2 linked regions of the Pararhizobium capsulatum DSM 1112 genome follow. The protein of the gene in region 2 interacts with the protein of the main gene of each other region in a pairwise test. Links are inferred from orthologs where the notes say so. Each region holds a gene or a part of one and is shown on either strand. Other genes may lie near its edges.

Region 1 (3,380 bases), 1.3 Mb from region 2 along the record:
GGGTGCCGACAGCCTCGGTGGCCGTGCCGATGAATCCGCACGCCTGTTGCAGATGGCGCTCACCGAAAGCAGCGCCAGCAAGCCGGGCCTCGGCGAGATTGCGCCTTATGGCGAGACCCGCGATACGGTTGCGGATGTCAGCAAGGAAATCTGCTCGGCCCATGCCGCCAAGGTTCGCAGCGAAGGTCGCGACGAGGCGGGTCGCCAGAAGCTGTTGTCGCCCTTCATCCACCAGATCGACCGGCCCCTGCGGCTGGTTTCGGCCGAACTGCTGCCGGGCAGCGGCTCCACTGACACCAAGGGCCAGGTGGCCGGCGGGCAGGGGGATGCAGCCAACGTGCCGATCCCGGTTCCGCGGCCGACTTTCTAAAAGCAGCTTCGGGCGTCGCCTTATCCGATCGGACATTTCATGACTGCATCTTCGAACGCGGTGCCGGTATCGATCCTGACCGGTTTTCTCGGTGCCGGCAAAACAACGCTGCTCAACCGGCTGCTGAAGGATCCGGATCTTTCCGATACGGCCGTCATCATCAATGAGTTCGGCGATGTCTCGCTCGATCATCTGCTGGTCGAAGCCTCCAGCGATGGTATCATCGAGCTTGCCGATGGCTGCGTCTGCTGTACCGTCCGTGGCGAGCTCGTTGATACGCTCGCGGATCTGATGGACCGCATGCAGACGGGCCGCATCCGGCCGCTGAAGCGCGTCGTCATCGAAACAACCGGCCTTGCCGATCCGGCGCCGGTGTTGCAATCGGTCATCGGCAATCCCATCCTGGCGCAGAGCTACCAGTTGGACGGCGTTGTGACCGTCGTCGATGCGGTCAATGGCGTCTCGACGCTCGACAATCACGAAGAGGCCGCCAAGCAGGTGGCGATGGCGGACCGGCTGGTGCTGTCGAAAGCCACGCTCGCCTCGGCTGAAGCCATTGAAGCCCTGAAGGCACGCTTATTGGCGCTCAATCCCCGCGCCCAGTTGATTGACGGCGACACGCCCTTCGCCGGCAAGGCCGAGCTTTTCAACTGCGGCCTCTATGATCCCACGACGAAGATTGCCGATGTCGGCCGCTGGCTGCAGGACGAAGCCCGCCACGATCATGCTGGCCACGATCATTGCGGCCACGATCATGATGGACACGATCATCACCACCATCATGACGAGAACCGTCACGGTTCGGATATCCGTTCCTTCAGCATCGTCCATGACCGGCCGATCGATCCGATGGCGCTGGACATGTTCATTGATCTGCTGCGCTCGGCGCATGGTGAAAAGCTCCTGCGCATGAAGGCCGTCGTTGCGATGTCCGACCGGCCGGAGCGACCGCTGATCCTCCACGGTGTCCAGAGTGTCTTCCATCCGCCGCAGCGGCTGGCCGCCTGGCCCGATCCGAATGACCGGCGCACCCGCATGGTGATCATCACCAAGGGTTTGGAAGAGGCTTTTGTGCGTGATCTCTTCAATGCCTTCACCGGCCGCCCCTCCATCGACCGGGCTGATCGTCAGGCGCTGGAAGACAATCCGCTCGCGGTTCCCGGTTTGAAGATGTAACTGTCCGGGCTCGCTACGCCTTCTTGCGGATGAGGAAGCGGTGGCCGCCGGTCACGGCATCTGTCTGCTCCAGCGTGTGGCCGTCCTCGTTGCAGAAGTGCGGGACGTCAATGACCGCCAGCGGATCAGTGGTTTCGATCGCGATCAGTGCGCCGGGGGTGAGCGTGCGCATGCGCTTGCGGGTTTTCAGGACCGGCAGGGGGCATTTCAGCCCCTTGAGGTCATAAACCACGGCATCCGTATCGGGCATCACTTGCCCCAGAACTTCCAGAACGGCTTTTTCTTGGGGGCTTCTTCCGGCTGTCCGATGACAGCCTGATCGGTTGCCGCTATGTCGCCAGCCTGTGCGGCCTGCGGGGCAGCCGCTGCTGCGGCGGCAGGCTTTGCTTCTGTCGCCGACGTTTGCACGGCCTTCTCAGGCTGTGCGGGGACGGAGGCGGTCTGCTGGGCTGGCTGCTGAGCCGCATCCGGTCCACCTTCAACCAATGTCGAGGCGGGGGCTGGTTGCGGTTCCGCTACGTCCCTGGCGCCAAACAGGCTCCAGAAGCTCTTCTTGGCCGTCGTCGTTTCGGCAGACGCCTGCTCGATTGGCCGCGGCATCGGGTTTTCGACCGGAACCGGCACGTTCTTGCCGCCGCGGGTGCTCTTTTCAAGCTCGGCCGTCTGGATCTCGATCGCCTTCTTGGCTTCCGCGAGTTCGGCGCGCTTTGCTTCGAGCTTTTCGAGTTCCTCGGCCTTCATCAGCTTGCCGGCGTCGAGCGACGTGCCGGTCGGCGCATAGGCGAGTTCCTTGCCGACGCGCTGCTTGGCGACAATGGCCTTGCGTTCGGCTTCACTCGGCTCGTACCACACCATGCCATCGTATTTTTTCAGGGCCTTGGTGTAGTCTTGGTCGTATTTCTTGTTGTAGCTCGCCAGCGCCACCTGCATCGTTGATGGCGTCGACATAGCCGGGCATTGGCTGGCTGGATTGAACTTGCCGTCAGTCTGCTGGTTGAAGACGTATTTCTTTTCGCAGATGTTGACTTCCGGCGGCCGCTTGGTGATCTCGAACTGGTCGTAGCCGACCTTCAGCATGTTCCAGAATTCGATGTTCGGGCTGTTCTTGTGGCGGGCCATGTTTTCCGCGGTCATGCGGAAGGGCAGGGCCTGAAGCTGGATCGTCTGCTGGCCGCCCTTGTAGGCGTCGCGTGCGAGCGCGAAGATTTCCTGCATCTGCTCGTCGGTCATCGAATAGCAGCCGGAAGACGAGCAGGCGCCATGGATCATCAGGTCGGTGCCATGGCGGCCATTCGCCTGGTCGTAGCGATTGGGGAAACCGGTGTTGATGGCGAGATAATAGCTGGAATTCGGGTTCATCTGGCCGGGGCCAAGGGGATAGAAGCCTTCCGGCGCCTGGCGGTCGCCTTCCTTGACCTTGGGGCCGAGCTTGCCGGACCAGGCGCAGATCTTGTACTCACGCAGTTTCGCGAAACGGTTGTCGGCGGTCGCCTTCCAGATTTCGAGAGCGCCCTCTTCCTTGAAGATGCGGATCATGACCGGAGAGTTCTTCGGCATATTTGCCGCCCGCATATTGGCGACGATTTTGCCGGAAAGCTCGTATGTTGTCTTGTTCTTGACGCTCTTGATATCGACGTCGGCCTGATCAAATGCATCGAGCGTCTCGTTCGTGCAGCCTGCAAGCAGGGCAGCGACGGCAGCTATGATAACGAGATTTCTCAGACGCATTGGCAAGAGCCCATTATGAATTGCAGTCAAATCTACTGATTCCCCGAGACGGAGCACCGGAATCAATACGTCCTTATACTTCACAAATTATTAACCTTGCAGGCCC
Region 2 (3,188 bases):
ATCAGCGGATGCGCTTGGCAGCCGGTTCCGGCGTCAGTTCACCGTTGAGGCGGCGATCCAGATAATCTTCACATTCGCCCATCAGCGTATCGACCTGGCCGTTGAAGAAGTGGTTGGCGCCGGGCAAAGTCTTGTGGGTGATCAGGATGCCCTTCTGTGCCTTCAGCTTCTCAACGAGCGTATTGACGTCCTTCTCCGGCGCGACCTTGTCCAGATCTCCGTTGATGATCAGGCCCGAGGACGGGCAGGGGGCGAGGAAGGAGAAGTCGTAGGTGTTCGGCTGCGGCGCGATCGACATGAAACCTTCGATCTCCGGGCGGCGCATCAGAAGCTGCATGCCGATCCAGGCGCCGAAGGAATAACCGGCGACCCAGCAGCTCTTCGAATCCGGATGCATGCTTTGCACCCAGTCGAGAGCCGAGGCGGCATCGGACAATTCACCGGCGCCGTGGTCGAACTCGCCCTGGCTGCGGCCGATGGAGCGGAAGTTGAAGCGGAGCGTCGTGAAGCCGCGCTTCTGGAACATGTAGAACAGCTGGTAGACGATCTGGTTGTTCATCGTGCCGCCGAACTGGGGGTGCGGATGAAGGACGATGGCGATCGGTGCGTTCTTCTGCTTGGAAGGCTGGTAGCGGCCTTCAAGGCGACCGGCGGGGCCGTTGAAAATGACTTCGGGCATTGTTTCTCCGGGTATGCGTATGGTCCTAAAAAACCGATTCAGACACTGAACTGTCTTGACGAAATCACTCAGCTTTTCTAAAACACAGTTTAGAACCATTCAAAACTGATCACGGGCTTCCGTGGTGATGTCGTCTCTTACGGCAAGCGAAGCGAAAATTTCAAGAAAAATGCACCGGCCGTTTGCCTTTAGATGGGTTGAGGCCGCTGTTTGGCAAGGATCATGACGCAAGCGCGCATCTATATGGACTGGAATGCGACGGCGCCGCTTCTGACCGAAGCGCGCGATGCCTGCTTGTCCGTGCTTGATCTGGTCGGCAATGCTTCGTCCGTTCATGCCGAAGGTCGGCGGATGCGGATGATGATCGAGAACGCGCGTCGCTCCGTTGCTACGTTGTGCGGTGCTTCTGCTGCAAGCGTGATCTTCACCAGCGGTGCGACGGAAGCGGCCAATCTGGTCCTCACTCCTGATTTCCGCATGGGCAAGACGCCGCTGAGGATCGGCCGGCTTTATGTGTCCGCGATCGAGCATCCGGCTTTTCGCGAGGGCGGGCGTTTTGCCAGCCAGGACGTTGAAGAAGTTCCAGTCACGCCAGCCGGCATGATCGATCTCGATGCGCTGAAGGCAGTGCTCGCCGGCCATGATCGGGCGAGCGGTCTTCCGATGGTCGCGGTCATGCTCGCCAACAATGAGACAGGTATCCTGCAGCCGATGGAAACCGTGGCAGCGCTTGTCAAGGAAGCTGGTGGCATCCTTGTCGTCGATGCGGTGCAGGCGGCAGGTCGCGTTTCCTTGTCGATCGAGGAGATCGGCGCGGATTTCATGGTGGTTTCGTCCCATAAAATCGGCGGACCAAAGGGGGCCGGTGCGCTTGTCGCGCGTGGCGAGATCCTCATGCCGTCAGCCTTGATCCGTGGTGGCGGCCAGGAAAAGGGGCATCGCTCCGGAACCGAAAATCCCGTCGCCATCGCCGGCTTTGGCGCGGCGGCTGATATCGCGACGAAGGATATCGAAGCCTGCATGACATTGATTGCAGCTAAGCGCGACCGGTTGGAAAGTGCGATGATGGCCGCGGCACCTGATGTGTTGATCCATGGTCGCGACGGCGCACGTATCGGCAACACGTCTTTCTTCACGATTCCCGGCTTGAAGGCCGAGACGGGGCAGATTGCTTTCGACCTGGAAGGCATTGCCCTTTCGGCCGGTTCCGCCTGCTCGTCGGGCAAGGTCGGGCAGAGCTATGTGCTGACGGCGATGGGGCATGATGCCGGGCAGGGCGCACTGCGTCTTTCCATCGGTCCGTCGACGACCGATACGGATATCGACAGATGTGTAGAGGTCTTTTCGAAGATTTCGGGGCGGCGGCGGCTTTCGGGCGCTGCGGCATGACGAGAAAGTTGCGGAAAGGGAATTTTCCGCTTGGCAAACGGGGTGAAAATCGCCCTTTAGCCATTACATAAGCGATACGCCGAAAACGTATCGGATTGACAAGCTGCCGGACCTTGGATCCGGCAAGATTGGAGAACGACATGGCAGCTGTGCAGGAAACAATCGATCAGGTCGCCCTGATCGATGTGGACCAGTACAAATATGGTTTTGAGACCAAGATTGAAATGGACAAGGCTCCCAAGGGTCTGTCCGAGGATATCATCCGCTTCATCTCCGAGAAGAAGCAGGAGCCGGAATGGATGCTCGAATGGCGTCTCGATGCCTATCGTCGCTGGTTGACGCTGGAAGAACCGAAATGGGCTCGCGTCGATTATCCGAAGATCGATTTCAACGACATCTATTACTACGCCGCGCCAAAGGGCCAGACCGGCCCGAAGTCGCTCGACGAAATCGATCCTGAACTACTGAAGGTTTATGAAAAGCTTGGCATTCCGTTGCGCGAGCAGGAAATGCTGGCCGGCGTGAAGACCTCGAAGATCGCCGTCGACGCTGTCTTCGACTCCGTATCGGTTGTCACGACGTTCAAGGAAGAGCTGAAGAAGGCCGGCGTAATCTTCATGTCGATCTCGGAAGCCATCCGCGAATATCCCGATCTCATCAAGAAGTACCTCGGCTCGGTCGTTCCGACGACGGACAACTATTACGCAACGCTCAACTCGGCCGTCTTCACCGATGGCTCTTTCGTGTTCGTGCCGAAGGGCGTTCGTTGCCCGATGGAACTGTCGACCTACTTTCGCATCAACGAGAAGGACACCGGCCAGTTCGAGCGCACTCTGATCATCGCGGAAGAAGGCGCCTACGTCTCCTACCTCGAAGGCTGCACTGCACCGCAGCGCGATGAAAACCAGCTGCATGCCGCCGTGGTCGAACTCGTTGCGCTTGACGATGCCGAGATCAAGTATTCCACCGTCCAGAACTGGTATCCGGGCGACAAGCAGGGCAGGGGCGGCATCTACAACTTCGTCACCAAGCGTGGCGATTGCCGTGGCAACCGCTCGAAGATCTCGTGGACGCAGGTCGAAACCGGCTCGGCGATCACCTGGAAATATCCGAGTTGCAT

Evidence for each region.
Region 1: the proteins of QO002_RS12825 (region 2) and QO002_RS18825 interact in binary tests that used the Escherichia coli proteins (3 or more experiments, as listed by UniProt). The link is inferred for Pararhizobium capsulatum DSM 1112 from one-to-one orthologs.

The regions. Positions count from the first base shown.
Region 1 is NZ_JAUSVF010000001.1:3,907,279-3,910,658, reverse strand. The notes cover bases 179-3,177. They hold QO002_RS18825 (sulfurtransferase TusA family protein), read right to left. Parts: upstream 1,797-3,177; coding sequence 1,560-1,796; downstream 179-1,559. Other genes in these bases: QO002_RS18820 (L,D-transpeptidase family protein), read right to left, coding at 1,796-3,177; QO002_RS18830 (CobW family GTP-binding protein), read left to right, coding at 410-1,546; QO002_RS18835 (D-alanyl-D-alanine carboxypeptidase family protein), read left to right, coding at 179-370. Also shown: more of QO002_RS18835, read left to right, coding at 1-178; more of QO002_RS18820, read right to left, coding at 3,178-3,274. UniProt on the Escherichia coli protein: Sulfur carrier protein involved in sulfur trafficking in the cell. Part of a sulfur-relay system required for 2-thiolation during synthesis of 2-thiouridine of the modified wobble base 5-methylaminomethyl-2-thiouridine (mnm(5)s(2)U) in tRNA.
Region 2 is NZ_JAUSVF010000001.1:2,623,066-2,626,253, reverse strand. The notes cover bases 178-2,984. They hold QO002_RS12825 (cysteine desulfurase family protein), read left to right. Parts: upstream 178-901; coding sequence 902-2,068; downstream 2,069-2,984. Other genes in these bases: sufB (Fe-S cluster assembly protein SufB), read left to right, coding at 2,209-2,984; QO002_RS12830 (alpha/beta hydrolase), read right to left, coding at 178-679. Outside these bases: more of QO002_RS12830, read right to left, coding at 2-177; more of sufB, read left to right, coding at 2,985-3,188. UniProt on the Escherichia coli protein: Master enzyme that delivers sulfur to a number of partners involved in Fe-S cluster assembly, tRNA modification or cofactor biosynthesis. Catalyzes the removal of elemental sulfur from cysteine to produce alanine.